One region of the Kocuria sp. SL71 genome, then DNA from elsewhere that is predicted to be linked to it. Evidence: riboswitches for the same ligand, from Rfam matches in the RefSeq annotation. Region 1 holds a riboswitch; each other region holds the start of a gene.

Region 1 (10,094 bases):
GTACCTGGCGCAGCTGCGCGGCAACATGTTCGCCGACGAGATCCAGGACGTCCTGGAGGAGCTCCAGGCCATGCCGGAGAAGGTCCAGGCCGTCATCGACGAAGAGGACCAGCTCCGCCAGCTCGGCAAGGACTTCGCGGAGACCACCTCGGTGCTGTTCCTGGGCCGCCACGTCGGCTTCCCGGTGGCCATGGAGGGCGCGCTCAAGCTCAAGGAGATCGCCTACATCCACGCCGAGGGCTTCGCCGCCGGCGAGCTGAAGCACGGTCCGATCGCCCTGATCGAGCCGGGCCAGAAGGTCTTCGTGATCGTGCCGTCCCCGCGCGGCCGCGACTCGCTGCACTCCAAGGTCGTCTCCAACATCCAGGAGATCCGCGCCCGCGGTGCCGAGACCATCGTGATCGCGGAGGAGGGCGACACCTCGGTCGAGGACTACGCCAACCACGTGATCCGCATCCCGCAGTCGCCCACGCTGCTCCAGCCGCTGCTGGCCACCGTGCCGCTGCAGATCTTCGCCTCCGCCATGGCCGAGGCCAAGGGCTACGACGTCGACCAGCCGCGCAACCTGGCCAAGTCCGTCACGGTCGAGTGACCTCTCGCGCGGCCTGATCCGCGCAACCCGCGCTGCGGCCCGGCATCCCCTGCTCTTCAGGGGATGCCGGGCCGCCGTCGTTCCTGCGTCGCGCCTTGCTGCGCCTGCCAGCGCACGCCGCCGTCGGCCGAGATCCCGCTTCCCTGCACTCGTCGCGCCGAGATCATGCTTCCGTGCGCGATTCGGGCGATTTCGCGCACGGAAGCGGGATCTCGGCGGCTGGGCCGCACGGAAGCATGATCTCAGCGGCCGAGCGGGCGTGGTGCCACCACGCATAGGCTGGGAGCAGAGCGTCCCGGGGAGCCCGGGGCACGCACGACGAGAGGAGCACCGATGTCGAGCATCGGCAAGAACCTGCTGGGCGAGCCCGATCCCACCCTGCTGCAGGAGAACGCGGAGTTGGTCGCGCGCTTCGACGCCGGCGACGAGGCCGAGGACCTGGCGCCGGCCTTCCCCAAGGAGCAGCTGCCCTGGGCGATCCTGGCCGAGGAGGCGCTGGCCGACGGCCGGACGCTCGAGGGCTACGCCTACGCCCGAGTGGGCTACCACCGCGGTCTCGACGCCCTGCGCGCCAGCGGCTGGAAGGGCCACGGCCCGGTGCCGTACAGCCACGCGCCCAACCGCGGCTTCCTGCGCGCGCTGTCGGCTCTGGGCCAGGCGGCAGCGGCCATCGGCGAGCTCGACGAGGCCCAGCGCATCCAGAAGTTCCTCAACGACTCCGACCCGACGGCGGCCGAGCAGCTCCAGAGCTGACGTCGACCCGGAGGGGCGGCCTCATGCAGTGACGACGACGCCGGCACGGCGGTCCGCTGCCCCGTGGCTGCACGGCCCACCGACACCTGGCGCGGGCCGCCGAGATCCATCGCTGGCGTCGACCCCGGCGATGGCCTGATGACGAACGGCGAAGGCCGCACTCCCTGCAGCAGGGGTGCGGCCGCGCCGTTCGTCGTCGCCGAGCAGCGAAGGCCCGGACGGCTGATCAGACCGCGGAGGCCTCAGCCGTCTCGACGGAGGCGGCCTGACTGGCCGCCAGGCTCTCGCGCACGCGGGCAGTGGCCTCGACCAGGTGCTCGAGCGAGGTGCGGGTCTCGTCGTAGCCGCGGGTCTTCAAGCCGCAGTCGGGGTTGACCCACAGCAGCTCGGAGCTGACGTGCTCGAGGGCCTGGATGAGCAGCGACTCGATCTCGTCGGTGCTGGGCACGCGCGGGGAGTGGATGTCCCATACGCCGGGGCCGAGCCCGCGCTCGAAGCCGACCGCGCGGACGTCGGCCAGCACCTCCATGCGCGAACGGGCCGCCTCGATGCTGGTGACATCGGCGTTCAGCGCGTCTACGCCGGCGATGACCTCGCCGAACTCCGAGTAGCACAGGTGCGTGTGGATCTGCGTGGCGTCGTCGACCGAGGAGGTCGCCCGGCGGAAGGACTCGACCGACCAGTCCAGGTAGGCGCTGCGATCAGCTCGGCGCAGGGGCAGCAGCTCGCGCAGGGCCGGCTCGTCGACCTGGATGATGCCGATCCCAGCGTCCTCGAGGTCGGCGATCTCATCGCGCAGGGCCAGGGCCACCTGATCGGCCGTCTCGGCCAGCGGCTGGTCGTCGCGCACGAACGACCAGGCCAGGATGGTGACCGGCCCGGTGAGCATGCCCTTGACCGGCTTGTCGGTCTGCTGCTGCGCCCAGGTGATCCACGGGACCGTGAAGGCCTCGCCGCGCAGCCCCTCGCCCTCGCGGGAGACGTCGCCCCACAGGATCGACGGACGCGTGGCCCGGGAGCCGTAGGACTGCACCCAGCCGTTGGCGGTCGTCGCGAAGCCGTCGAAGTGCTCGGCGAAGTACTGGACCATGTCGTTGCGCTCCGGCTCGCCGTGCACCAGCACGTCCAGGCCGAACTCGTCCTGCAGGGCGATGACCCGGGAGATCTCCTCGCGCAGGAAGCCGTCGTAGGCGGCGTCGTCGATCCGTCCGGCGCGGTGATCGGCGCGGGCGCGGCGGACCTCCCCGGTCTGGGGGAAGGACCCGATCGTGGTGGTGGGCAGCACTGGAAGGCGGCCGCTGCCGAACGAGCGTCCCGCCTGGGCTGCGCGACGCTGCTCGGCGGTGCCGCGCTGCGAGTCGGCCTCGGTGAGGGAAGCAGTGCGGCCGCGGACCTCGTCGATGCGCACACCCGGGGCCGCAGCGCGGGTGCGGCGGGCCTCGTCGGCCTCCTGCAGCTCGGCGGCCACGGCCCCGCGGCCCTCGGCGAGCCCGCGTGCCAGGACGGCGACCTCGCGCACCTTCTCGTCGGCGAAGGCCAGCCAGGACCGGATCTCGGGGTCGAGCTCGGGCTCGGCCTCGAGGGTGTGCGGCACGTGGATCAGCGAGTTCGACGTGGCCACGGAGACCCGGGCGCCTGCGTCGCGGAAGCCCTCGAGCCGCTCGAGTGCGGCGGAGAGGTCGGTGCGCCAGACGTTGCGCCCGTTGACGACTCCGGCCACGAGCACCGGGGCGTCTGCCGAAGTGAACAGGCCGAGCTGGTCGTCGGTGAGACCGCCGCGAACGAGGTCCACGTGCACGGCCTCGGCACCCGAGCCGGTCAGCGCGCCGAGCAGCTCGCCCGCATCGCCGTAGGGGGAGGTGAGCAGCAGCTGGGGGCGCTCGTCGAGCCCTCCCAGGTATCCGGCCGCGCGCTCGATCGCCGCGCGCAGGTCCTGCTGAGAGAGGCGGGAGTGGTCCGCGACCAGGGCGGGCTCGTCGATCTGCACCCACTCGGCCCCGGCATCCTCGAGTGCTGCGAGGATCTCGCCGTAGATCGGCAGCAGCTCCTCGAGACGATCCAGGGGCTCGATGGGCTCGGCTGCGGTGCCGTCGTCCTTGGCCAGGGCCAGGAAGGTCACCGGGCCCACGAGCACGGGGCGCAGGCTCCGGCCCTGCTCGGAGGCCTCGGCCAGCTGCTCCAGCAGGCGGCCGGGCGCTGCGGCGAACTGCGTCTGCGCGCCGATCTCGGGCACCAGGTAGTGGTAGTTGGTGTCGAACCACTTGGTCATCTCGAGCGGCTGCCGGGCGTCGTCGCCGCGGGCCAGCACGAACTCCCCGGAGCGGTCCACGGTTCCGGTCTCGGTGCGCAGGTCGCCGAAGCGCGTCGGCACCGCGCCGACGGCGATCAGGGTGTCGAGCACGTGGTCGTAGAGCGCGTAGGAGCCGGGCACGGCCGAGGCCTGCTCCAGGCCCAGCCCCTCGAGGCGCTCGGCGGTGGAGGCACGCAGCTCGGCGGCGGAGGACTCGAGCTGCTCCAGGTCGCTGCGTCCGGCCCAGTGCGACTCGAGCGCGCGCTTGAGCTCGCGGTTCGGGCCGATGCGGGGATAGCCCAGGATCGTGGCGGTCGGGAAGGCGGCGGGCTGGGCGTCGTTCGAGATGGTCACTGCGGTCTCCTTATAGGTGCGGATGGGGCGCCCGTCGGCGGGCTGGGATGCGGGGATGAGTCCGGCGAGTCCGGCTGAAGGGGTGGGGCGGGGCAGATCGAGCTGCTCCAGGACGTCCAGGGCGGCCTCGTGCTGGTTGAACGTGTAGAGGTGCAGCCCGGGAGCCCCGGAATCCAAGGCAGCGCGTGCGCTGTGCACGGCAGAGCGGACGCCGATCCGGTGGCGCTCGGCGTCCGAGTCGGCCGTCTCGAGCTCGTGGGCCAGCAGCGGGTCCGGCTCCAGGCCGGCCAGGTCGCAGATGCGCAGGTACCGGCGCAGGCTCGTGACCGGCATGATCCCGGGGATGATCGGCAGCTCCACTCCGGCGCGACGAGCCCGGGACACGAAGGCCGCGTAGTCGTCGGCCTCGGGGTAGAGCTGAGTGATCGCGAAGTCGGCGCCGGCGCGCTGCTTGGCCAGCAGCACCTCGAGGTCCTGGTGCACGGAGGTCGACTCGGGGTGCTTGATCGGATAGGCGGCCACGCCGATCGAGACGTTGCCGGCGCACAGCTGGGCGGCTCGGCCGCGCTCGACCGAGCGGATCAGGTCCACCAGATGCCGGGCGAAGGGCAGCTCCTCAGGGCCGGGCTCGACGGCCGGATCCCGGTCCCCGCGCAGGGCCAGGATGCCGCGCACGCCCAGGTCCAGCAGCTCGTGGATCAGCTCGCGCAGCTGCATCTCCGTGACTCCCGTGCACAGCACGTGGGCCAGGGGGCGCAGCGGGGTCTCGAAGATCAGGTGGGACAGCAGCGCCATGGACTGGACGCGGCGCTGCGGATCGACCGCCGCGGTGACCGAGACGTAGTCCGGCACCGTGGGCGCCAGGGCCTCGATGGTCTGCAGGAGGGACTCGGTGCTGGCTGCGCTGCGCGGCGGGTAGAGCTCGTAGGACAGCGCGGGCACCGTCTTGCGGCGCGACGGCGCCCCCGTCTCCGGGGGACGATCCGAGCGCGGTGCTGGGGGATGGTGATCGGGCATTCCGTGTTCGCCTTTCCGTGGATGCCCGATGGAGGGCAGACCACGGGGTGCGCACGGAGGCCCGCGCCGCCGCTGAAGACGCGGCGGGGCACGGGTCCGGTGGACCACGGAAGTCTGAGAAGACGCTCCATCGGTCCTGGCGGGAGCACCGTTCCCCGCGAGATCCGCGGGGATGGTTGCTGCGACGTCGACGAGCCAGGTCTCTCGGTCGCTCTGGATAGATAGCGAGATAAATACCACCCCAGGCGGCCCTGCTTGTCAACCCCCGAGATCTCCCACGGCCGCCAGGGAGGGGCGCGCGATAGGATCGCCCCGGACCGTCGCGCCCTCGGCCCGTGGCGCGCGATCCGCCATGGCCTCCACAAGGCGCGTGGCGCGGCATCCAGACCTCGTGCGGGCCCAGTCAGGAGAGCAGTCGCATGCCAGCCATCTCGATCGTCGGAGCCCAGTGGGGCGATGAGGGCAAGGGCAAGGCCACGGACATCCTCGGCGGCCGCGCGGACTACGTCGTGAAGCCGAACGGCGGCAACAACGCCGGGCACACCGTGGTGGTGGGCGGCGACAAGTTCGAGCTCAAGCTGCTGCCCGCAGGCATCCTCTCCCCGCGGGCCACCCCCGTGATCGGCAACGGCGTGGTGGTCAACCCGCAGGCGCTGTTCGAGGAGATCGACGGCCTCGAGGCCCGCGGCGCGGACACCTCCAAGCTGCGCATCTCGGCCAATGCGCACCTGGTGGCCCCGTACCACCAGACCCTCGACCAGGTCACCGAGCGGTTCCTGGGCAAGCGCGCGATCGGCACCACCGGTCGCGGCATCGGGCCGGCGTACATGGACAAGATCGGGCGCCTGGGCCTGCGCGCGCAGGACATCCTCGACGAGTCGATCCTGCGCCAGAAGATCGAGGGCGCCCTGCGGCAGAAGAACGAGCTGCTGCTCAAGGTCTACAACCGCCGCGCGTTCGAGACCGACGAGATCGTGGACTACTTCATGGGCTACGCCGAGCGCATGGCGCCCATGATCGTGGACTCCACGCGCCTGCTCAACGACGCCCTGGACCGCGACGAGACCGTCCTGCTCGAGGGCGGGCAGGCCACCTTCCTGGACGTTGATCACGGCACGTACCCGTTCGTGACCTCGTCGAACCCCACCACCGGCGGCGCCTGCGTGGGCGCGGGCATCGGGCCCACGCGCCTGACCCGCTCGATCGGCATCATCAAGGCGTACACGACCCGCGTGGGCGCCGGTCCGTTCCCCACCGAGCTGTTCGACGAGTCCGGGGAGCGGCTGCGCACCGTGGGCGGCGAGTTCGGCGTGAACACCGGGCGCCCGCGCCGCACCGGCTGGTACGACGCCGTGATGGCGCGTCACGCCTCGCGGATCAACGGCTTCACGGACTACTTCGTGACCAAGCTCGACGTCCTCACCGGGCTCGAGGAGATCCCGGTGTGCGTGGCCTACGACGTCGACGGCGTGCGCCACGACGAGATGCCCATGACGCAGACCGAGTTCCACCACGCCAAGCCGATCTACGAGACCTTCCCCGGCTGGTCGGAGGACATCTCGCAGGCCCAGACCCTCGAGGACCTGCCGGCCAATGCGCGCGACTACGTCCTGACCCTCGAGTCCATGTCCGGCACCCGGTTCTCCGCGATCGGCGTGGGCCCGGGCCGCGAGAACACGATCGAGCTGCGCGACCTGATCGACTGACGTCGCCTCGCCTGTGCGATGACAGGCGCTCGGGATGGTGACAGATCGGCACCCCATCAGCCCTGATGGGGTGCCGATCTGTCACCATCCGCTGCGTGACCGTCCCGCGCGCGGACCGGGCTCACCCGCCGTGTCGGATAGCATCTGGCAGACCCCTGGGCGTGCTGCGCCTCATCGTGCATGCAGGCGCCCCTGATCGATGCCCGTCGCGGCGCCGTTCGATCCCCGACGTCGGAAGTGACTGACCGTGTCCACACAGAGCACCAGACTGGACCCCGCCTCGGCGCGGTCCGAGGGCGAGGGCCTGCGCCGCAGCCTCAAGACCCGGCACATGACCATGATCGCCATGGGCGGTGCGATCGGCACCGGGCTGTTCGTGGCCTCCGGCAACTCGATCGCCACGGCCGGGCCCGGCGGTGCGCTCGTGGCCTACATAGCGATCGGGCTCATGGTCTTCCTGCTCATGCAGTCCCTGGGCGAGATGTCCGCCTGGCGTCCTACCTCCGGATCTTTCGGCGATCACGCGGCGCGCTACGTCTCGCCGTCCTTCGGCTTCGCGATCGGCTGGAACTACTGGTTCAACTGGGCCATCACCCTGGCCGCGGAGCTCGTGGCGGCCGCACTGGTCATGCGCTACTGGCTCCCCGACGTCCCCGCCTGGGTCTGGTCGGCGCTGTTCCTGCTGATCGTCTTCGGGCTCAACGCCCTGTCCACGCGGGCCTACGGCGAGGGCGAGTTCTGGCTCTCGGCGATCAAGGTGGCCGCCGTCGTCGTCTTCCTGGTGCTGGGCGTGCTGATGGTGCTGGGCATCAGGGGCGGCGACGCCCCCGGCTTCGGCAACTGGACCGACGGGCAGGCGCCGTTCGTGGGCGGGACCATGTCGATCCTGGCGATCTTCATGGTCGCCGGCTTCGCGTTCCAGGGCACCGAGCTCGTGGGCGTGGCGGCCGGTGAGGCCGAGGACCCCGAGCGCACCGTGCCCAAGGCGATCCGCACCGTGTTCGTGCGCATCCTGCTGTTCTACGTGCTGGCGATCATCGTGATCGGCTTCCTGCTGCCGTACACGCACCCGAACCTGCTGGCCTCGGACATCGAGGACGTCGCGATCTCGCCGTTCACCCTGGTGCTGCAGAACGCGGGCGTGGCCTTCGCCGGCTCCGTCATGAACGCCGTGATCCTCACGGCCATCCTCTCGGCCGGCAACTCCGGGCTGTATGCCTCCACGCGCATGCTCTGGTCCATGGCCACCGACGGCAAGGCCCCGGCCTGGCTGGCCAAGGTCAACCGCCGCGGCGTGCCCATGCGGGCGCTGCTGGTGACCTCGTCCTTCGGCCTGCTGGCCTTCCTCACCACGTTCATCGGCGAGGGCGCGGCCTACACCTGGCTGCTCAACGCCTCGGCTCTGGCGGGCTTCATCGTGTGGGCGGGCATCGCCTGGACGCACTACTGCTTCCGCCGGGCCTTCAAGGCGCAGGGGCGGCCGCTGTCCGAGCTGCCGTTCCGCTCGCGGTTCTTCCCCGCCGGCCCGATCGTCGCGCTGATCATGTGCCTGCTGGTCATCCTGGGCCAGGGCTACGACGCCTTCGTGACCGGGACGGTGACGCCCATGTCGCTGCTGTCCTCGTACATCGGCCTGCCGCTGTTCCTGGCCTTCTGGATCGGGCACAAGCTGAGCACCAAGGAGCCGGCCGTGGATCCCGCGCAGGCGGATCTCTCGCGCGGCTGAGCCGCCGACGCACGTTGCAGGGAGGGCCTCGGGAGACCGAGGCCCTCCCTGCAACGTGCGGGGCTCAGGCCAGGAGGATCGTGAGCAGGCTCAGGGCGCCGAGCACCACGACGGCTGCGCTGATCGCCAGGATCTCCAGCGGATCGGGAGCCGAGGACTCCAGGGCCACGCTGCGCGCCCCGCGCCGGTAGCGCAGCCCCTGCCGCAGCCAGATCCCCAGCGCCAGCACGGCTGCCGCGGCCAGCGGCAGCACCGAGGCCAGGCCGTGATGGGGCAGCCAGCGCAGCAGCAGCGCGGCCGCGACCACGAGCGCCAGCAAGGTCCGGCCCCATGCCAGCGAGGTCCGCTCGGGCTGCAGGCCGGGGTCGTCGTGTTCGGGCGCTCTCGGGAGCGCCGGGAGCTGCGGGTCGCGATGGGCCCGTCGGCGGCGTCGAATCGGCGGGGCTGGCCGCCGTCGTTGGGGCGGGTCCGGGAGTGCACAGGCCCTCAGCGCCCGATCAGGACGCCGAGCAGCACGCCGGCGGCCAATGCGGCACCCAGAGACAGCACCGGGGCCATGATCGCCAGCGGCAGCGGGGCGCGGCGGCGCATGGCGCGCTCGACCCGCAGCCAGCGCACGCTCGCGGAGATCGCCACGACCATGGACAGGGCGATCAGCCCGGCCGCCAGCACCACGCGCACGGTCTGGGGGATCAGGTCCCCGGCGAAGGCCTCCAGCGCGATGCCGCCGGCCAGCAGGCCCAGGGCCGTGCGGATCCAGGCCAGGAAGGTGCGCTCGTTGGCCAGGGTGAAGCGCGGGTCCGGCTCGCCGCCGCCGCCGAGCAGGCGCGCTGCGAACGGGGACCGTCCGGTCTCGCCGGACGGGCGCGGGGTGCGGTTCATGACCGCCACGCTACCGGGCGCCACACGGTGTCACGGGCTTTCCGGGCCTTCCGGGCTGTCCGCCGGGGGCCATAGGCTTTCCGCTGGACGCCCGACACAGCCACCGCCCGCGGTGGCGAGACCAAGGAGGATCCCCCGTGCGACTCGCGCTCGCCCAGATCGACCCGGCCCCGGACGTCGCGGCCAATCTGGCGACCATCCGCCGCCACGTCACCGATGCCGCCGCTCGCGGCGCGGACCTGGTGGTCTTCCCAGAGGAGGCGATGCTCGGGGTGGAGTCCGGGGTCAAGGACCGCTTCGCCGAGATCGTGGCGCGCGAGTGGGACACGTTCGTGACCTCGCTGCAGGAGCTGGCGCATCAGGAGCGGATCGCAATCGTCGCCGGAGCCTACGAGCCCTCGGACGATCACCGCCCGTACAACACCCTGGTGGCCGTGGGCGCGGACGGGTCGCTGCTGGCCACCTATCGCAAGCTGCACCTCTACGACGCCTTCTCCTACCAGGAGTCCGAGCGCATCCGCCCCGGGGATGCGGGGACGGCGAGCATCGAGGTCGCCGGTGTGCGGATCGGGCTGAGCACCTGCTACGACATCCGCTTCCCCGAGCTCTACCGCGCCCTGGCCGACGACGGCGCCCAGCTGGTCCTGGTGCCCGCGGCCTGGTTCTCCGGCCCGGACAAGGTCCGCCACTGGGAGACGCTGCTGGCCGCGCGCGCGATCGAGAACACCCTGTGGATCGCGGCGGCGGACACCTTCAACGACCACACGGTCGGGC
Region 2 (10,094 bases), 590 kb from region 1:
TTGAAGGCCGTCTGCAGGGCGGAGCCGAGCCCGGCCAGCACCGGCAGGAGCAGCAGCGCCAGGACCACCGCCATGCTGCGCTGAGGAGCTCCCTCCTCGCCGCCCAGGTGGGGCAGCTGCGCGATCAGCACCGCGACCACGATGATCGCCGTGCCCAGCAGGCGCCAGCCGGTCAGCGGCTTCATGCCTCCGGGGCCGATGCCCGCACGATCCACCCCGAGCCCGCCGACGGACTGGCCCACGACCATGCCCAGGATGAACACCGAGACGCCCACCATCGGCGTGGTCACGGTCTGCACCACCACCAGGAACGCGCCGAAGACGCCGGAGAGCAGGAAGATCGCGGGCAGGCGTCGGGCCCGGAAGGCGCCCAGCGCCGTGATGAGGCCGCGCCGTCCGGCGGGGATCAGCGCGGTGCCCAGCAGCACGATCGCGAAGCCCACGGAGAAGCCGGTGAGGCCTGCGGCCACGGAGTCCCCGGTGCGCGCGCCCAGCTCGCCGTTGACGCGCGACTGGACGGCCATGGCGCCGCCTGCGAGCACGGCTGCGATCTGGGCGATCAGCACCGTGACGGGACTGTGGGTCTGCGCCGGGGCCATCACGACATCCTGGGGCGGCTGCGGGTCCTCGGGCTGGTCGGCATTCTCGGGGAGGGGTTCTGAGGTGGGCACCGGATCAGGCTACTCCCGGGCCCTTCCGGTCCTCCCCGAGCTGGGCTCATGGCCTCGGTGGGCCACAATGGAGCCATGACCACCACCGGAAGCACCCCCGAAGAGCTGCCCATCCGCGACGAGATGATCCGACTGGGCCAGGCCCTCAAGCTCGGCAGCCTGGTCGAGGACGGCGCCATGGCGCGCACCGCCGTCGAGGAGGGCATGGTCCAGGTCAACCACGACATCGAGACCCGCCGCGGCCGACAGCTGCACGACGGCGACGTCATCACTTACAACGGGACCTCGCTGGTCATCCGCGCCGAGGGCTGAACGGGCCCCGGCCTGGCTCAGCGTCCCAGGACCATGCGGGTCAGGTACTCATTGACGTGCCCGATCTCCTGCGGCGAGACGCTGTGGCCGATGCCCTGGTAGTGGACCTTCATGGTGTCCGCATGCTCCACGAGCCACTCGGCGGTCATGTCCACCAGCTGGTCGTTGACGATGGGGTCCTGCGGGTCGCGGCCCCAGAAGAGCTTGAAGGGCTTCTCCTTCAGCTCGTCGTCGCGGAAGATCTCCAGCGGCTCCGGCACCACGAAGCCCGACAGCCCGATGACCGCAGTGATCTCGCTCGGCATGGCCCGCACCAGCGACGTGGCGATCGACATGCCCTGGGAGAACCCCAGCAGCGTGGTCGACGGACGCCCCTCGGCCTGCTCCCGCAGCCATCCCACGAGCGGCTCGACCGCGGCGCGGATGGCATCGGGGCCGAAGGCCTCCTCGTCGTAGAGCGGGAACCAGCTGTAGCCGGGAGGCTGGGCCAGCGGGGCGCGCACCGAGGCCACCACGAAATCCTGCGGCAGCTGCGGCACCAGGCCCATGAGGTCCTGCTCGTTCGAGCCGTAGCCGTGGAAGAGCACCAGCAGGGGCGCCTCCGGGGACTCGGCGGGGTCACGGTTCCACATCACGACGGGGTTCTCGCTCATGCCGACCATCATGGCATCCGCGCGCAGCACGCCCCGCTTCCGTCGCTCCTCTCGCTCCCGCGCGGAGGAACTGCCGCTGAGGGGACGCAACGAACGTCTTCCCGCGCCTGAATCGTGTCGCACGCGTCCCTTCACGAGATCTCGCACTCGGGCGGCGGCTCGTCAGGGCCCTGCGAGCTCCCGCGCCCGGACCGCTTGCCGATGTGCCCGCACCAGGGTGACGATCCTTGGCTCGCATCCAGGATCCGTCGGATCCACGACGTCGAGATCCGTGTGCACCACACGCAGCTCCGTCCATCCGGCCGCTTCCGTAGCCCGCTGCCGCTCCACATCCCGAAGTCGCTGCCGGGGGTCCTCGTGGACCGCACCGTCGACCTGCACGGCCAGCCGGTGCCTGCGATCCGCGAGGTCAGGGTGGACCCGACGGCCACCCGGGGATCGGATCTCGACATCAGCCTCCCACCCGGTGAAGCGATGGTCCTCCAGCACGAGCCGCGTATAGGTCTCCAGCGGCGAGTCCACTCCGACGACCGCGCGCAGCAGGGCCTGGCGCACCCTGCGGACGCCGCGATGGCTCTCGAACCGCTCGAGATCGTTGCTGAGGTCTCTCTGGCTGCGAAGCGCCGGCACGCCCCGGCTGATGCCCGTGCGGTGCTCGCAGATCACACCGTCGATGACGGCCACGAGCTGCTGGTGAGTCATGACGTGCCGACCGCGGGCGTCTGTCGATGCGGCCAGGTCCAGCAGTGTTCGGGCCGGGGACGTGAGGCGGACCGATCCGTCGGTCCAGAGATCCTCGGCATGGAACTGACTCCGGTGCCCGACAACGCCGCGTCCTCGAGGCCTTGATCCTGTCGAGGAGCACAGATGGATGCCGCCGACATGCCCGAGCCTGCCGGGGAGCCGGAAGTCGTGGAGGATGGCGGCCGTCGTGTGGCTGGCTGCCCAGCCTTCCTGCTGCAGAGCCGGGAGGATCCTCAGCAGACCGGATCTGGTGCGGGGGTCAGGGCGCGAATCGGCGCAGGACCACAGGCCCTTGCCCCAGGAGCAGTACTGCCTCCCCGACAGATGACGCTTCGCGACGCCTGCCGCTTCAGCCTCGGCGGTCGTGAAGACGCGGCCCTGCAGGCAGGCAGGTGGACTGTGACGTGGTCTCGGCATGGCAGACAGTGCAGCGGATCACGGCGCCGACCGATGCGAACGGATCCGCTCCCCGCCGTCGTCGCCCCGGTCCAGTGCCCGAAAGGGCGTCTGTGGAGGCATGAACTCCGTACTTCGGATCTCCGTTGTCCGGGATTCCGTGTGGACCGGGGATCTCGTGCGCCCAGTACGCCGAGGGGACGCACAGGGCGCACGGGATCGCCGACGGGACGCATCGGACGTCTAATCCGGCGTGAATCGTGACGAATGGGTCCCCTCGGCGGCGAGGAGGGTCGATGGGTCGCTTCGGTAGGGCCCCCTCAGGAGAGGAAGGCGGCTCGGACCAGCTCGCCGATCTGCTCGTGCTCGATCAGGAAGCCGTCGTGCCCGGCCCCGGAGCGTATGGTGCGGTGGGGGACGTCGCCGGGCAGAAGCCGGGCGAGGTCCTCGGACTCCGAGGGCAGGTAGAGCCGATCCGAGTCGACCGAGGCCACGAGCCAGTCGCAGGTGGTGGCCGCGAGCGCCTGCCTGACGCCGCCGCGGCCGCGGCCGACGTCGTGGCCCATGAGGGCGTCGTTGAGCACCAGGTAGGAGTTGGCGTCGAAGCGGCCCACGAGCTTGGCGGCCTGATGATCCAGGTAGCTCTCGATCGCATACCGGCCCCGACGGCGCCCCGGCAGCGGCGCCCCCGGATCCTCGCCGGCCTGCGCCGCATTGCCGAAGCGCGCGTTGAGGTCCGGTGCCGCGCGGTAGGTGGTGTGCGCGATCCGCCGTGCGATTCCGAGGCCCACGGAGGGGATGACGCCGTCGTAGTAGTCGCCGCCGCGGAAGTCGGGGTCGTTGCGGATCGCCAGGCGCTGCGCCTGGCCCCATGCGATCTGCTCGGCGCTCGAGGCGGCGGTCGAGGCGATCACCGCACAGGCGCGCACCTGCTCGGGGAACGTGGCGGCCCACTCGAGAGCCCGCGCACCGCCCATGGAACCGCCGACGACCAGCCGCCAGGACGCGATGCCCAGCTGCTCGGCCAGGCGCTGCTCGGCGCGCACCGAGTCGCGGATCGTCACCGCGGGGAAGTCCGATCCCCACGGAAGACCGGCCCGCGGGCTGTCCTCCGGGATCAGAGTCGACGGACCAGTGGAGCCGTAGCAGCCCCCGAGCATGTTGATGGCGACCACGAAGAAGCGGTCGGTGTCGATCGCCCGCCCGGGCCCGACCAGTCCGTCCCACCAGCCCGGTGCCTCGGCGGAGACACGGTCGAAGGAGGTGGCGTCCTCGGCGACCCGTCCGCGCGTGACATGGGTGTCCCCGGTCAGCGCATGCGGGACGAGCACCGCGTTGGAGGCGCGGTCGTCGAGCTCGCCCCAGGTCTCGTATGCCAGCTCGACATCGGGCAGCACGGCCCCGGATTCCAGCCCGAGGTCGCCGATGCGGGCGCGGCGCAGCAGCCCCTCGGTGCGGAAGGGCTGCTGCGAGCGCGCGGTCGTGCTCTGGATGGCGGTCACCTCAGACCGATCCCCCTGCGCCGCGCGCCTTGACCGCGGCGAAACCGAGCTCCAGGTCCGCGAGGATGTCGTCGATGTGCTCCAGTCCCACGGACAGCCGCACGAACCCCGGGGCGACGCCGGCGGCCAGCTGCTCCTCCGGGGAGAGCTGAGCGTGCGTGGTGGAGGCCGGGTGGATGACCAGCGAGCGGACGTCACCGATGTTCGCGACGTTCGAGTGCAGGCTCAGCGCGTCCACGAAGGCCTGGCCGGCCTCCGAGCCGCCGTCGAGCACGAAGCCGAGGATCGAACCTGCGCCGCCGGGGACGTACTTCTGCGCACGCTCGTGCCACGGAGAGGACTCGAGCCCGGCGTAGGACACGGCTTCGACGCCCTCGTGGGCCTCCAGCCAGGTGGCGACCGTCTGAGCGTTGGCGACGTGGCGCTCCATGCGCAGCGACAGCGTCTCGATGCCCTGCTCGATCAGGAAGGCGTTGAACGGGGAGATGGCAGCGCCCATGTCGCGCAGCAGCTGCGTGCGGATCTTGAACGCGAAAGACACGTTGGCCCCGAACGGCCCGTTCTCCCCGAAGACCTCGCCGAACACGAGGCCGTGATAGGACTCGTCCGGCTCCGTGAAGCCCGGGAAGCGATCCGGATAGCGGGTGTAGTCGAAGCGCCCGGAGTCCACGATGAACCCGCCGACCGAGGTTCCGTGCCCGCCGAGGAACTTGGTGGCGGAGTGGATCACCACGTCCGCGCCGTGCTCGAACGGCCGCAGCAGGTACGGGGTCGCGATGGTGTTGTCGACCATCAGCGGGACCTCTGACTCGTGGGCGATCGCGGAGACCGTCTCCAGGTCCAGGACGTCGTTGCGGGGGTTCGGGATGGACTCCGCGTAGAAGGCCTTCGTGTTGGGCCGCACGGCGTCGCGCCAGGCCTGGGGATCGTCCGGATCGGAGACGAAAGTGGTCTCGATCCCGAGCCGGGACAGCGTGTGCTTGAACAGGTTGAACGACCCTCCGTACAGCGACGGGCTGGCCACGATGTGATCGCCGGCCCCGGCCACGTTGAGGATCGCGTAGGTGGTGGCGGCCTGACCGGAGGCGACCATGACAGCTGCGGTCCCGCCCTCCAGGGAGGCGACGCGGTTCTCGACGACCTCGGTGGTGGGGTTGGTCAGTCGGGTGTAGATGGGCCCGACCTGGCTGAGCCCGAAGCGACCGGCTGCGGTCTCGGCGTCCGGGAAGACGTACGAGGTGGTCTGCTGGATCGGCAGCGCGCGGGCGCCGGTGACGGGATCGGGCTCCTGACCGGCGTGGATCTGACGGGTCTCGAAGCTCCAGCCCTGCGGTGCGGAGGGGGTGGGCTGCTGTGCGGACATGTCGGCGACTCCTTGTCTTCCAGGGCCGCGGACCGAGGTCCGACGCACCCGTCGGACCGGGTGCCGTGACCCGCGCTTGCCGTGCCGCGTGCGCGACCGGCCCGGTCCTCACCCAGGGCACCCCACCGCGGAAGGAGGGTTGCCGGCCAGCTAGCTGGGGCTTGTCGCTGGCTCTCGTGACCTGGTTCCCATTCTCGGACGAGCACGGCTCCGGCGCAAACCAGGGTTCCGTGGTCTGTGGAGCCCTCCGTCAGAACAGCAGGGGTCCGGCCAGGAAGCCGACGGCGTCCAGCAGGAAGTGGGCGATGATCAGCGGCATCACGCGTCCGGTGCGGCGGTAGAGCCACAGGAACACCAGTCCCATCACCACGTTGCCCAGCGCCGGACCGACGCCCTGGTACAGGTGGTAGCTGCCGCGCAGAAGGGCCGAGCCGATCAGCACGGCCGGCCACGTCCATCCCACGCGCAGCAGGCGATCGGCCAGGAACACGACGACGATGATCTCCTCCACGAGCGAGTGTCGCAGCGCCGAGGCCAGCAGCAGGATCACCTCCCACCAGGAGGTCCCGCCCGCGTTGGTGACGATCTCGGCGGTGATCCCGAGCTGGCGGCCCGCCTGGTACAGCGCCAGGGTGCCCAGGCCCATGACGGCGAAGAGCAGCGCCCCCAGCCCCAGATCCGCCAGCGGGGCCCGGCGGTCCAGGCCGATCCGGTGCAGCAGCCCGCGCAGCTGACCGGCCGAGCCCGCCAGCAGATAGAGCGCCAGCAGCGGCGGGACCAGAGCCAAGAGGATCCCGAGGCTGCGGCGCAGGACGTCGAACAGGGGGAAGCCGCTCTGCGCCGCGTTCATGGAGGCCTTCGACTCGGCGATCGAGCTGGTGGACAGCGTCTCGGCGAGGTCGAGGAGCGACCAGAGGGCGCTGGCCCCCAGCGAGACGCCCAGCACGAGCAGGATCTGCAGCCACAGATCGGCTCTCTGGGAGCCGAACGACGGCTGGGCTGGGGCCTGGGAGCGCTGTTCGGTCATGGGCTCCATTGTGGGCCAGGGGCACGACGGCAGCGGCCTATGCTGTCGGCGCCGGTTCTTACGATGGGCGCCATGACCTCCCAGAACTCGGATTTTCCGCTCGCTCCCCCGTCGGCCGTGCGTCGCGACCACGTCCGCGAGTTCCACGGCGATGCCTTCCTGGACCCGTACGAGTGGCTGCGGGACAAGGAGTCCCCGGAGGTCATCGCGCATCTGGAGGCCGAGACCGCCTACGCCGAGTCCGCCACCGCCCGGCTGGCCCCGCTGCGCGAGCGGCTCTTCCAGGAGGTCCGGACCCGCGTGCAGGAGACGGACCTGTCGGTGCCGTGGCGGCGCGGCGACTGGTGGTACTTCACGCGCACCGTGGAGGGCGGGGAGCACTCGGTGCAGTGCCGCGTCCCGGCTGCTGAGGAGGGGTGGGAGCCGCCGCAGATCGTGGCAGGTCAGTCCCTGCCCGGCGAGCAGACCCTCCTGGACGGCAACGCCCGCGCGCAGCCGCACGAGTTCTGGTCGCTGGGCGCCTTCGACATCACCCACGACGGCACCCGGATGGCCTGGGCCGAGGACACCACCGGGGATGAGCGCTTCACGGTGCGCGTCCACGACTTCGCAGCCGACCGGACGCTCGACGACGAGATCCCGGAGACCTCCTACGGCGCCTTCCTCTCCCCCGCCGGAGACGCCGTCTTCTACACCGAGGTCGACGACACCTGGCGGCCGTGGCGCCTGCGCCGCCATGTGCTCGGGACCCCGCTCGAGCAGGACATCACCATCGCCCAGGAGGACGACCCCGGCCTGTGGCTGGGGGCCGAGCTCTCCTCGGACCGGCGCTGGCTCGTGCTCGAGGCCGGGTGCTCGGAGTACTCGGAGGTCTCGATCCTGCGCATCGAGGAGGCCGGCGAGCAGGCCCCACAGGTGGTCGTGCCGCGCGGGGCCGGCGTTCTCGCCTCGGCGGAGCCCGTGCGGATCGACGGCCGGGACGTCGTCCTGCTCCAGCACGATCGCCAGGCTCCGGATGGACGCCTGAGCCTGATCGAGCTGTCGGACCTGCCCGGCGAGTCGGCGGAACTGCCCGGCGACGGATTCCCGCCCGGCATCGACATCGTGGCACCCAGGGAGGGACTGCGCGTGCTGGGCTTCGCCGCCACACAGCATCACCTGGTTCTCGAGGTCCGCGAGGACATCCTGCCGGGGCTGCGCATCCTGCCGCTGAAGGGACTCGGCACGGAGAGCCAGGCCGAGCCCCATGTCCTCGAGGTGCCCGGCGAGCTCACGGCTGTCTCCCTCACCGCCGCTGAGCCGGACTCCCCCGTCCTGCGCTTCACCGCCGAGTCCTTCGTGATCCCGCGGCGCGTCTTCGACCTCATCCTGGATGCGCCGGGGACCGAGCTGCCCGATCCGGTCCTGCGCCGCGAGCAGCCGGTGCTGGGCGACTACTCGGCTGCCGACTACAGCGTGGAGCGCGACTGGGCCCAGGCCGAGGACGGCACGCGGATCCCGATCACCCTCATCCGCCGCCGGGACGCCGCGCAGCCGGCACCCGCGGTGGTCTACGCCTACGGCTCGTACGAGATCAGCATGGATCCGTCGTTCTCGTACTCGCGGATCTCGCTGCTGGACCGCGGTGCGGTCTGGGCCATCGCCCACGTGCGCGGCGGCGGCGAGCTCGGGCGGCAGTGGTACGAGTCCGGCAAGAAGGAGCACAAGCGGCGCACCTTCACAGACGTCGTCGCGGCGACCCGGCACCTGGGCGCGCGCTCGGACATCAACGCCGACCGGGTCGTGCTGATGGGCGGCTCAGCCGGCGGACTCCTGGTCGGCGCTGTGCTGAACCTGGCCCCCGAGCTGTACTGCGGTGCGGTGGCCGCGGTGCCGTTCGTGGACCCGCTGACCTCCATGCTCATGCCCGAGCTGCCGCTGACCGCGCTCGAATGGGAGGAATGGGGCAATCCCCTCGACTCCGCGGAGGTCTACCGAACCATGAAGGCCTATTCCCCGTACGAGAACGTCTCCGCCAGGGACTACCCGCCGATCCTGGCCGTGACCTCGCTGCACGACACCCGCGTGCTCTACGTGGAGCCCGCCAAGTGGGTGGCGGCCCTGCGTCACGAGAACCCGGACAAGCGCGAGCAGATCCTCATGCGCATCGAGATGGCCGGCGGCCACGGCGGAGCCTCGGGGCGCTATCAGCAGTGGCACGACAACGCGTGGGAGGACGCCTGGGCCCTGGAGCGCCTGGGGCTGGCCTGAGCCGAAGGAATCCGCCCGTTCACGCCGCCCGGCGTTCTGAGCCGGAGGGCCGCACCCGCTCGAGCACCAGGACCGCGGGGATCAGCAGGAGACCGGCAGCGGCAGCGGCGCCGGCGGCGGCCCATGCCCCGAGGGCCTGAGCAGGCCAGCCCTGCAGCACGGCGGCGCCCGTTCCTGCGAGTCCCGCCGCCCAGCCCAGGGGCATCCACAGCGACCTGGTGCGCACGGCAGCCCAGGCCAGCGTCAGGCTCAGCACCGCCACCGCGCACGCCGAGGCCGCTAGCCAGGACCAGGTGCCTGCGCTGCGCGTGAGCATGACGGGCAGAAGCCCGAGCACCGCCAGCAGGACCGAGACCGTGATCGCAGTGCCTGACGACCACCGTGCGATCGCCAGCCGGAGCAGCGCACCGCGGAACACGATCTCCAGCGCCGCCGCAGCGACCGCAGCCAGCACAGCGGCCACCGCCGGTCCGCCGAGCCTCGAGACCGCCGCCTGGCCCAGCAGCTCGGGCTGGCCGCCCTGGAGCAGCGGCAGGACCGCCGCCCCGGCGCCACCGAGCGCAGCGCCGATCACGAGCGCGCTCGCCCCGCCCAGCGGCCCGGCTGCGGCGCTGCCCCGATCCCTGGGCGCGGGGAACCCCAGATCACGCACACCCGCCTCGGCCAGGAAGAACCAGATGAGCAGCACCGCGACCGGCAGGGCGAGCGGAACCCACTGCCAGGTGGCATCCCACCGCGCCAGGCGCATGGCCAGCACATAGGAGCCGACGATCGCGGCGATCACCGCCCACAGGGCCCGGTCGTCGCCGCGGTAGTTCCAGATGGTGGTCATGTGTGCTCCTTCAGGGTGTCGTCGGGCCGGGAATGCCGACCCGGGCCGGAGTGCAGATCGCGCCCGGAAGCATGGCTCCCGGGCGCGATCGACCTTCACGAGACGGCTCAGGAGACCCCGAGCTTCTCCAGGATCAGCTCGCGGACGCGGCCGGCGTCCGCCTGGCCCTTGGTGGCCTTCATGACCGGGCCGATCAGAGCGCCCACGGCCTGGACCTTGCCGCCCTTGACCTTCTCGACGACGTCCGGCATCTGCGCCATGGCGTCGTCGATCGCGGAGATCAGCACGCCCTCGTCGGAGACCACGGCCAGGCCACGGGCCTCCACGATCTGCGCCGGGGTGCC
Region 3 (10,094 bases), 750 kb from region 1:
GGCCTCGAACAGGATCAGCGCCACGGGGATGATCACCACGTTGTCCACGAGCATGGACATGCCGATGGCTAGGCCCGCGGACTCAGGGATCAGCAGCAGGAGCAGGGGCGCTCCCACGAACCCGTTGTTGGTGCCGCTGGCGGACAGGGACATCGACGCCGCCCGCTGGGGCGGCATGGAGCGCGAGCGCGACCACGCGCGCGCCAGCACCACCATGACCATGCCCGCGAGCGCATAGACCAGCAGGTACGTGGGGTTCAGGATCTCGCCCAGCGAGCGCTCGTGGACGTTGACGAACACGAGCGCGGGCAGAGCGGCCTTGACCACGTAGGCGGCCAGCACGCTCATGTGCTCGCGCTGGAAGACGCCCGCGCGGGTCAGCGCATAGCCCAGGCCCACGATCAGGAAGATCGGCGCGATCGCCGAGAGGATCCCGCTCATCTCGAGCCCATTCTGCAGCAGCGCCGCCGCGCGCCTGTGTGCTTGTCCTCGCTCTCGCAGGCGAAGAGCGCGCGGAGGCACGCTGGCGCGCGGCGGGGAAGGAGCGTCAGCTTAGGCGGTGACCTGTCGCTTGGACGAGATGACGCCCGTGTTGAAGCCGGCCAGGTGCAGCCCGCCGTGGAAGCGGGCGTGCTCGATCTTCACGCAGCGGTCCATCACGGCGTTGAGCCCGGCGTCCTCGGCGATCCGCGCGGCTTCCTCGTTCCAGGAGCCCAGCTGCATCCACACCGTCTTGGCGCCGATGTCCACGGCCTCCCGGGCCACGCCGGGCAGGTCGGCGTCCTTGCGGAAGACCTCCACCAGGTCCGGGACCACGGGCAGGTCGGCCAGCGAGGGGTAGACCTTCTGCCCCAGCACCTCGTCGAGCACGGGGTTCACGAAGTAGACGTCGTACGGCGACGATGACAGCAGGTAGGTCGCCACGAAGTATGACGCGCGCGAGGGCTTGTTCGACATCCCGACGATCGCGATGGACTTCGTGGAGCGCAGGATGTTCAGGCGCTCGGGGGCGCTGGGGCCCACCCAGGTGCGGTTCTGGCTGCTCATGCGGAGGCTCCTTCGCGGGTGATGCCCGTGGCGGTGGTGAGGGCCTGATCGAGGTCCCACAGGATGTCGTCGGCGTCCTCGAGACCCACGGAGATGCGGATGAGGTCCGGGCCCACGCCTCCTGAGACGAGCTGCTCGGCGGTGAGCTGCTGATGCGTGGTGGAGGCCGGGTGCAGCACCAGGGTGCGGGCGTCGCCGATGTTGGCCAGATGGGAGGCCAGCTGCAGGCCCTCGATGAACCGGCCGCCCACCTCGCGGGCGTCGAGCTCGGCGGTGGCGGCCACGCCGAAGGCGAAGACCGAGCCGGGGCCCTGCGGCAGGTACTTCTGCGCGCGCTCGTGATGCGGGTGCCCGGGCAGCCCCGCGTAGTTCACGTAGGAGATGCGCGGGTCCGATTCCAGCCACTCGGAGACGGCCTGGGCGTTGGCCACGTGGGCGTCGATGCGCTGCGGCAGCGTCTCCACGCCCTGCAGCAGGTTCCAGGCCGACTGCGGGGACAGCGCCGGGCCGATGTCGCGCAGCTGCTCGGAGCGCAGCTTGGTCAGGAAGCCGTACTCGCCGAAGTTCCCCCACCAGCTCACGCCGTTGTAGGACGGCACTGGCTCCGTCATGGACGGGAACTTCCCATTGCCCCAGTCGAAGCGCCCGGACTCGACGACGACGCCGCCCAGCGTGGAGCCGTGCCCGCCCAGGAACTTGGTGGCCGAGTGGATCACGATGTCCGCACCGTGCTCGAAGGGCCGGTTCAGGTACGGGGTGTTCAGCGTGGCATCCACGACCAGCGGGATCCCGGCCTCGTGGGCCACGGCCGCCAGCCCCTCCAGATCGGCGATCTCGCCCGACGGGTTCGCGATCAGCTCGGTGTACACGGCCTTGGTCTGCGGCGTGAGGGCGGCCCGGAAGTCGGCCGGGTCGGTGCCCTGCACGAACGTGGTCTCCACGCCGAAGCGGCGCAGGGTGACGTCGAGCTGGGTGATCGTGCCGCCGTAGAGCTGGGACGAGGCCACGATGTGATCGCCCTGCCCGCACAGCGCGGCGAAGGTGATGAACTCGGCGGCCATGCCGGAGGCGGTGGCCACGGCGCCGATGCCGCCCTCCAGGGAGGCCACGCGCTCCTCGAAGGCCGCGACCGTGGGGTTGCCGATGCGCGAGTAGATGTTGCCGTACTTCTGCAGGGCGAACAGGTTGGCGGCGTCATCGGCGTCCTTGAACACGAACGAGCTGGTCTGGTAGATCGGCACGGAGCGGGCCCCGTGCTCGGCATCGGGAGTCCCGCCTGCGTGCAGCGCACGGGTGCGGAATCCGAACTGGTGCTCGGGCATGTGTCCTCCTCGTGGGGCGCGCCCCTGGTGTGGGTCCTGCTGGGGAGTCTGTGCCGCCGGGTGGGGCCCCGCAAGCAGGGCGACGCGGCGGCGATAGTGGGTGCGGGTCAGCCGCGCGCCGAGAAGATCTGCTCGATCGCCTCGAGCGACCCCTCGTTCTGCAGCGACGAGCGATCGCCCAGCGGCCTCCCCTCGTAGAGCTGGGCGAGCAGGCGCCGGGTGATCTTCCCGGAGCGGGTCTTGGGCAGATCGGGCACGGGGATCACCTCGCGCGGCTTGGCGATCGGGCCGATCTCCTGCGCCACATGGGCGCGCAGGGTCTCGCGGACCTCGGCCTCGGGCAGGGCACGGCCCTCCGAGGTGAGCACCACGCAGGCCAGAACGGCATGGCCGGTCAGCGCATCGGCCACCGGAGCGGTCCCGGCCTCGACGACCAGCGGATGCGTGACCAGCGCCGACTCGATCTCGATCGTGGACAGCCGGTGCCCCGAGATGTTGATGACGTCGTCGACCCTGCCGAGGATGTAGAGATCGCCCTCCTCGTCGAGCCGGGCGCCATCGCCGGCCAGGAACCAGCCGCGCTCGCCGAAGTCCGCCCAGTACGAGCTCAGGTAGCGCTGCGGGTCTCCCCACACGGTCCGGGCCATGGACGGCCCGATCGCATCCACCACGACGAGGCCCTGCTCGCCCGCCGCGACCTCCTCGCCGGCCGCGTCCACCACGCGGGTCGAGACCCCGGGAACGGGGCGCACCGCGCAGCCCGGCTTGGCCGCGGTGTGCGGGGTGCCCTCGGGGAACGTCCCGGAAGGGGCGAACTGCGGATCGTGGGGCCGGGGCGAGGCCACGCAGGAGCCGGTCTCGGACTGCCACCAGGTGTCCACGAACGGGACCTCGCCGCGGCCCACCTGCTCGCGCAGCCACCGCCAGGCCTCGGGGTTGATGGACTCGCCCACCGTGCCCAGCAGGCGGATCGAGGACAGGTTCCAGACCTTGGGCAGGCCCTTGGGGAACGCCCCCATGAGCGAGCGGATCAGCGTGGGGGCGGTGTAGTAGGTCGTCACGCCGTAGCGCTCGATGATGTCGAAGTGCCGGCCGAAGTCCGGGGTGCTCGGAGTGCCCTCGTAGATGACCTCGGTGACGCCGTTGACCAGCGGGCCGTAGATCTCGTAGGTGTGCGCGGTGACCCAGGCCAGATCGGCGGTGCACCAGTGGACGGTCGCGTCCACCTTGGCGGGGTCGTTGACGGCGGAGAGCTCCTGCGGGCGCAGCACGCCGTGGTCGTCCGGGGCATCCGGCAGCAGGTCGAAGAGCAGGGCGTGCGTGTAGGCGGCCTGGACCAGGTAGCCGCCCATGGTGTGCACCAGGCCCTTGGGGCGGCCCGTGGTACCGGAGGTGTAGATGATGAACAGCGGCGTCTCGGCGTCGAAGGCCTGCGCCTCGTGGACGTCGGAGACCGACTCGAGCAGCTCGTGCCACCACAGGTCCCGGCCCTGGGTCCAGGGCAGCTCCATCTGGTCCTTGGAGCGCGCCCCGCGCTTGCCGGCCGGCAGCTTCGCGTTGCCGGGCCGGGAGGTCCGGCGCACCACGAGCACGTGCTCGATCGCGTTGGTGCCGGCACACGCTTCATCTGCCTGGGCCTTGACCGGCACCACCTTGCCGCGGCGGTTCTGCCCGTCGGTGGTGACCAGGACCTTGGCGCCGGTGTCCTCGACGCGGAAGCGCAGCGCCTCGGCGGAGAAGCCTCCGAAGACCAGTGAGTGCACCGCCCCGATCCGGGCGCAGGCCAGCGTGATGATCACGGTCTCCGGGATCACCGGCAGGTAGATCACCACGCGGTCGCCCTGGACCACGCCCAGCGACTCCAGCGCGTTCGCAGCCCGGGCCACGGCCTTCTGCAGGTCGGCGTAGGTCCAGGTCTGGCGGTCGCCGGGCTCGCCCTCGAAGTGCAGGGCCACGTGCGAGCCGCGCCCGGCCTCCACATGGCGGTCCACGCAGTTGACGGCGACGTTGAGCTTGCCGCCCTCGAACCAGGCGATCTCGGGTACCGAGTAGGTGGGGCTGCCGTCGTCGTCGGTGCCGATCCGCTGCGGCTTGTCGAAGCGGTGCGTCGTGTGCCACGGCTGCGCCCAGTCCAGGCGGGAGGCCTGCTCGGCCCAGAAGGCCACGCGCGCCTCATCGGAGATCCGCGCGGGATTCGGCGTGGGGGCCAGGGGATCGGAGTAGGACTGCGGTGCGCTCATACGGGTGCTCCTTGCGGGGTGCCCGCGGCTGCGGGCGGGTTCTCGGAACGGGTCGAGGACGGCTTCCAGGGTCTCAGGTCCGGCGCACTGCGCCCCAGCGGGCCTGGGCCCAGCGCTCGAACAGCCCGAGCAGGGCGTCGGTGAGCTTGCCCAGGATCGCCAGCAGGACGATGGCCAGCAGCAGGCGGTCGGTGCGCCCGTTGTTCTGGGAGTCGGTGAGCAGGAAGCCCAGGCCCATCGATGAGCCGAGCAGCTCGGCGGCCACCAGGAACAGCCAGGCCTGGGCCAGGGCCAGGCGCAGGCCGGAGATCACAGAGGGCATGACCGCCGGCAGCTGGACGGTCAGCAGCAGGCGCAGACCGGAGAAGCCGAAGGATCGGGCGGCCTCCACGAGATGGCGGTCGACCTCCCGCAGAGCGGCCGAGACCGTGGTGAACACGGGGAAGAACGCGCCGATGGCCACCAGGGTCACCTTGGAGTTCTCGCCGATCCCGATCCACAGCAGCAGCAGCGGCACCCACGCCAGCGACGGCACCGCGCGCAGCGCCCCGATCAGCGGCGAGCCCAGGGCACTGGCCCAGGGGGAGAGCCCGATCAGGGCGCCCACGGCCAGCCCGAGCAGCGAGCCGATCACGAATCCGACGACCACGCGCTGGGTCGAGATCCCGATGTGGGTCCACAGCGCCCCGTCGGCCAGCAGCTCGCCACCGGACTGCAGGACCGCCAGGGGACGAGGCAGCTGCACCGGGGAGAACGTGCCGTTCGTGGACAGCAGCTGCCACAGCGCGAGCAGTGCCACCGGCAGCAGCAGGCCCAGGCCGACCCGGGCCCAGGGGCTGCGCAGGATGGAGCCCCGCGGGGCGGGGGTGCGGACCGAGTGCTGCGAGTCCGGACGCTGGGAGCCGGGACGGTCGGAGCCCGCGGGCTCCGGAGCCTCGGAGGCTGGTGCGGAGGTGGTCGTGACGCTCATGCGCTGTGCCCTTCGATGATCTCGGCCGCGCGCTGGGCGCTGGCCTCCTGCGCGAACCGCGCGTCGAGGATGGTGTCGATGGCCTTCTGGACGGTCTCCAGGTCCGGGACGTCACCGGTCTCCACGAGGATCGGGGCGATGCGCTCGAGGACCTCGAGCTGGTCGTCGCCGGGGACCGGGTCGATGTCAAGGTGCGTGCGCTCCCAGACCCGCTCGGCCGTCGTCGTCTCGATCTCGGAGGCCTCGGCCAGGATCGCGATGCCCTCCTGGGGGTTCTCCAGCGCCCAGGCGCGGGCGTGGGCGTAGACGTCCACGACCATCTGGGCCCCGCGCGGGTTGATCTCCAGGAACAGCTCGCGGGCGTTGAGGAAGCAGTAGGTGTTGAAGGCCAGGTCGCGCTGGAACAGCACCGCCCCGTCCTGCTCGGCGCCGGCCATGATCGGGTCGAGCCCGGACCAGGCGTCCACCTGCCCGCTGGTCAGGGCGGAGCGGCCGTCGGCGTGCTGGAGGTTGACCACGGTGGTCTCGTCGAAGCCCATATCCGCCGCTGATAGCGCCTGCAGCAGGAAGAAGTAGGGATCCGTGCCCTTGGTGGCCGCCACCGACCTGCCGCGCAGATCCTCGACCGAGCGCAGGGGCGAGTCCGCGGTGCGCACGAGTGCTGCCCACTCCGGCTGGGAGCAGATGTCGATCGCGCGGATGGGGGAGCGGTTGGTGCGCGCCAGCAGCGCGGCCGAGCCCGCGGTCGAGCCGATGTCGATCGCCCCGCCGCGCAGGAACTCGTTGGCCTTGTTGGACCCGGCCGAGAACGTCCAGTGGACCTCCTGGCCGCCCTCGGCGGCGACGGTCTCCAGCCAGCCCTTCTCGCGGATGATCAGCGACAGCGGGTTGTAGGTCGCGTAGTCCAGGTAGATCTCGGTGTCCGAGCCGGCGGCCATGCCGCGGCCCGGGCCCTCGCCCTCCATGACGCACCCGGACAGGGGCGCGGCGGCGGCCCCGACGGCGGCCAGGCCCAGCAGGCGACGACGCGTCAGCCCGCTCATGCCTCCACGCCCAGCAGGCCGAGCAGGTGCCTGCGGGCACCCGTCAGCTCGGGATCATCGCGGTGGCGCGGGCGGGGCGAGTCCACCGTGAGGATCTCCTGGATGCCCGCCGGCCCGCCCTCCGGCGGCGTCCCGAGCACGACCACGCGGTCGGAGAGCACCAGGGCCTCCTCGACGTCGTGGGTGACCAGCAGGACCGTCGTGGGATCGGCGGCGTGGATCTCCAGCAGCAGGTCCTGCATCTTCAGGCGCGTCAGTGCGTCGAGCGCGCCGAACGGCTCGTCGAGCAGCAGCACCTGCGGGTTGCGCGCCAGCGCCCGAGCCAGCGAGGCCCGCTGCGCCATGCCTCCGGAGATCTCCGACGGGCGATCCTCCGCATGCCTGGACAGCCCGACCAGCTCGAGCAGGTGGGCCACCCGCTGCTCGGCCTCGAGGCCGCGCACGCCGCGCGGCAGTCCGAGCGCCACGTTGCGGGCCACGGTGCGCCACGGCAGCAGCCGCGGCTCCTGGAAGCCCACCGCGCAGCGGGGGTCCAGGCCGCGCACGGGCGCGTCGTCGATCAGGACCCGTCCGGCCGTGGCGGTGCCGAGACCGGCCACCGCGCGCAGCAGGGTGGACTTGCCGCAGCCCGACGGGCCCAGCACGGAGACGATCTCCCCGGGGCGGACCTCGAAGCTGACATCGGCCAGGACGTCGCGCCGGCGGCCCCCGGAAGACGGGAAGGACTTGCCGACCCGATCGAAGGTCAGGGAGGCGGCATCGACCGTGCTCAGGGCGGACGGGGGTGCAGAGATCATCACATCACTCCATCGGTCCTGGCATTAGCACCTTGTGCCGCGGATGGACGGCACTGGTTGCTGCGGCGTCGACGAGCCAGGTCTCTCGGCCGCTCCGGATGGGAACCGGGGGTCATTCAATGCCCTGGTCCGGGGAGACAGCAAATCGGAGGACGAGCGGGGCAACGCGCGGCACGGGCTTCGCACCGTCGCCTCAGGTGTGCATAGGATGACGCTCACACGATCAAGAGTTCCGGCCCACAGCCCTGGCTGGCCGGACGGCAACCCTCTCCCGTAGCGGGGTGCCCCAGGTGAGGATCGGGCCGCTCGCTAGACCGCGTGCGGCAAGTACGGCGCACGCACGCGCTGGACCCGCAGGTTGGCCGCGGCATGAGCGGCGCACGGGGCGCGGGTCTGTCTTCTCAGGAGCAGCCTTCTATGGCCAAGCGGATCTCCCTGAACGCCTTCGACATGACCTGCGTGGATCACCAGAGCTTCGGGCTGTGGCGCCACCCGCGCTCGCGGGCCACGGAATACAACACGATCGAGTACTGGACGAACCTGGCCCAGGTGCTCGAGCGAGGCCGCTTCGACGCCCTGTTCCTGGCCGATGTGGTCGGCATCTACGACATCTACCGCAACTCGGCCGCCCCATCGATCGCCGGCGGCGCGCAGGTCCCGGTCAACGATCCGTTCATGCAGATCTCCGCCATGGCCGCGGTGACGAAGAACCTCGGCTTCGGCGTGACCAGTGCGGTCACCTACGAGCAGCCGTACACGCTGGCCCGCAAGTACGCGACGCTGGATCATCTGACCCGCGGGCGCGTGGGCTTCAACGTGGTGACCTCCTACCTGTCTTCGGCGGCCGAGAACCAGGGTCTGCCCACGCAGATCGAGCACGACGAGCGCTACGAGATCGCCGAGGAGTTCCTCGACGTCTGCTACAAGCTGTGGGAGGGCTCCTGGGAGGACGACGCCGTCGTGAGGGACGTGGAGCGCGGGATCTACGCCGATCCGGCCAAGGTCCACCCGATCCAGCACCAGGGCAAGCACTTCACGGTGCCTGGTGCGGCGCTCACCGAGCCCAGCCCGCAGCGCACGCCGCTGATCTTCCAGGCCGGGGCGTCCTCGCGCGGTCAGGCCTTCGCCGGCAAGCACGCAGAGGCCGTGTTCATCGGCGCCCTGCGCCCGGACCTCACCCGGTACATGACCGACCGGATTCGCGACAAGGTCGAGGCCGAGGGGCGCGATCGGAACGACGTGAAGATCTACGCGATGCTCTCCGTCGTGGTCGACGAGACCGACGAGAAGGCCCAGGCCAAGTACCGCGAGTACCAGAGCTATGCCAACCTGGAGGCCTCGCAGGCCATCATCGGCGGCTGGTCCGGGCTGGATCTGTCCAAGTTCCAGGAGGACGAGGTCCTGAACTACGTCAAGACCGAGGCCATCCAGTCCTTCCTCACTCCGTTCACCATGCAGGACGGGGCCAAGCAGTGGACCCGCGAGGAGATCGCCCGCCACTGCGCGATCGGCGGCATGGGCGACGTGGTCGTGGGCTCGCCGCAGACCGTGGCCGATCAGCTCGAGACCTGGATCGACGAGGGCGGGCTGGACGGGATCAACCTGGCCTACCACGTGTCCCCGGGCTCGTTCGAGGACTTCGTGGAGCACGTGGTCCCGGAGCTGCAGAAGCGCGGTCGCTACCGCACGGACTACGACGGGCCCACCCTGCGCGAGAACGTCTACGGCGCCGGGCAGACCAAGGTGCTCGACACCCACCCGGCGGCCAAGTACCGCGGGGCCTACGTGGGCAGGCCGTCCACCGCGGACACCCCGTCGCGGGATCTGTCGCAGGGCTGAGTCGCCGGCTCGGCCGATGAGCAGAGGCCCGTCCGAGGGCCTCTGCCAGCACGCACGCTCGTCGAACCCCACTCGGACGAGGAGATCGCGTCCGTCACGGACGGCCCCATTGCTTGCGCGGAGCCTCAGGTCACGTGCACGAACGGGCGGTCCTGCTTGCGCGGCACCGCCCGGCGCAGGACCTCATGCACCGCCGTCGCCGTCTGACCGCGGCCGAGGAGCAGGAAGCGCAGGGAGTTGACCAGGGGCGAGCCGTCGGACCACTCGAGGTAGAGGTGCGACGGCCGCCCCGTCCGGTCCCGGACGGCCAGGGCCACGCCGGCCAGGCAGGTGGGCACCGACGAGCCCTCGGCGCGCAGGACGCGGTGGCCGTCGATCTCGTGGGCGCTCACGCGCAGCCGGTCCTCGAAGTCCGATGGATCGCGCAGGGTCACCTCCACGAACAGGACGCCGTCGGCCGAGGGAAGGCGATGCCATTCGCGCTCGTCGCGCAGCTTTTCGGCCAGGTCGGGGTCGCTGAGCAGGAGCTGCTGGGCCTGGGCCCCTGCTGCGCCCAGCTGGGTGCGCGGCCGGTGCGCGATCAGCCGCACCGTGCGGCCGCGGCAGCTGCGCAGCCAGTCCTGGGAGGTCTCGTCGAAATCGATGCTGCGGATCCGCAGCTCCGAGGCCCGCCAGACCCGCGAGGCGAACGACGCCGCCAGCAGGGCCGCGATGAACACGAGGGCCACGTGGAGGCCATCGGGGCGGCTGATCATGTTGTCGGCGGTCGTGTAGGCGATCACCACGGTGATCGCCGCGAATCCCACGGCGGTGCGTCGGTGCCCCCGCTTTCCGGC

The links. Region 1 has a riboswitch for S-adenosylmethionine ahead of metE (5-methyltetrahydropteroyltriglutamate--homocysteine S-methyltransferase). Riboswitches for the same ligand answer to the same signal wherever they lie in the genome.
Region 2: linked by a shared signal. The riboswitch ahead of OVA15_RS06715 (bifunctional o-acetylhomoserine/o-acetylserine sulfhydrylase) and the one ahead of metE (5-methyltetrahydropteroyltriglutamate--homocysteine S-methyltransferase) in region 1 are both predicted to bind S-adenosylmethionine.
Region 3: linked by a shared signal. The riboswitch ahead of OVA15_RS12945 (ABC transporter ATP-binding protein) and the one ahead of metE (5-methyltetrahydropteroyltriglutamate--homocysteine S-methyltransferase) in region 1 are both predicted to bind S-adenosylmethionine.

Annotation. Positions count from the first base shown of each region.
Region 1 is NZ_JAPPRE010000001.1:2,081,159-2,091,252, reverse strand. It holds gene glmS (glutamine--fructose-6-phosphate transaminase (isomerizing)) at 1-592, shown strand, start outside; gene OVA15_RS09420 (hypothetical protein) at 649-792, opposite strand; gene OVA15_RS09415 (DUF3151 domain-containing protein) at 926-1,345, shown strand; gene metE (5-methyltetrahydropteroyltriglutamate--homocysteine S-methyltransferase) at 1,572-5,006, opposite strand; SAM riboswitch class I at 5,131-5,230, opposite strand; gene OVA15_RS09400 (adenylosuccinate synthase) at 5,426-6,712, shown strand; gene OVA15_RS09395 (amino acid permease) at 7,044-8,438, shown strand; gene OVA15_RS09390 (hypothetical protein) at 8,503-8,757, opposite strand; gene OVA15_RS09385 (YidH family protein) at 8,925-9,320, opposite strand; gene OVA15_RS09380 (carbon-nitrogen hydrolase family protein) at 9,458-10,094, shown strand, end outside.
Region 2 is NZ_JAPPRE010000001.1:1,489,468-1,499,561, forward strand. It holds gene OVA15_RS06690 (DMT family transporter) at 1-671, opposite strand, end outside; gene OVA15_RS06695 (RNA-binding S4 domain-containing protein) at 747-983, shown strand; gene OVA15_RS06700 (alpha/beta hydrolase) at 1,001-1,636, opposite strand; gene OVA15_RS06705 (endonuclease domain-containing protein) at 1,799-2,338, opposite strand; gene metX (homoserine O-acetyltransferase MetX) at 3,097-4,278, opposite strand; gene OVA15_RS06715 (bifunctional o-acetylhomoserine/o-acetylserine sulfhydrylase) at 4,280-5,641, opposite strand; SAM riboswitch class IV at 5,709-5,823, opposite strand; gene OVA15_RS06720 (CPBP family intramembrane glutamic endopeptidase) at 5,892-6,668, opposite strand; gene OVA15_RS06725 (S9 family peptidase) at 6,741-8,918, shown strand; gene OVA15_RS06730 (CPBP family glutamic-type intramembrane protease) at 8,938-9,750, opposite strand; gene gatB (Asp-tRNA(Asn)/Glu-tRNA(Gln) amidotransferase subunit GatB) at 9,858-10,094, opposite strand, start outside.
Region 3 is NZ_JAPPRE010000001.1:2,833,608-2,843,701, forward strand. It holds gene OVA15_RS12915 (AEC family transporter) at 1-441, opposite strand, end outside; gene OVA15_RS12920 (CoA-binding protein) at 553-1,047, opposite strand; gene OVA15_RS12925 (O-acetylhomoserine aminocarboxypropyltransferase/cysteine synthase family protein) at 1,044-2,369, opposite strand; gene OVA15_RS12930 (AMP-binding protein) at 2,477-4,609, opposite strand; gene OVA15_RS12935 (ABC transporter permease) at 4,683-5,579, opposite strand; gene OVA15_RS12940 (aliphatic sulfonate ABC transporter substrate-binding protein) at 5,576-6,622, opposite strand; gene OVA15_RS12945 (ABC transporter ATP-binding protein) at 6,619-7,419, opposite strand; SAM riboswitch class I at 7,418-7,524, opposite strand; SAM riboswitch class IV at 7,641-7,755, shown strand; gene OVA15_RS12950 (LLM class flavin-dependent oxidoreductase) at 7,837-9,258, shown strand; gene OVA15_RS12955 (amino acid transporter) at 9,384-10,094, opposite strand, start outside.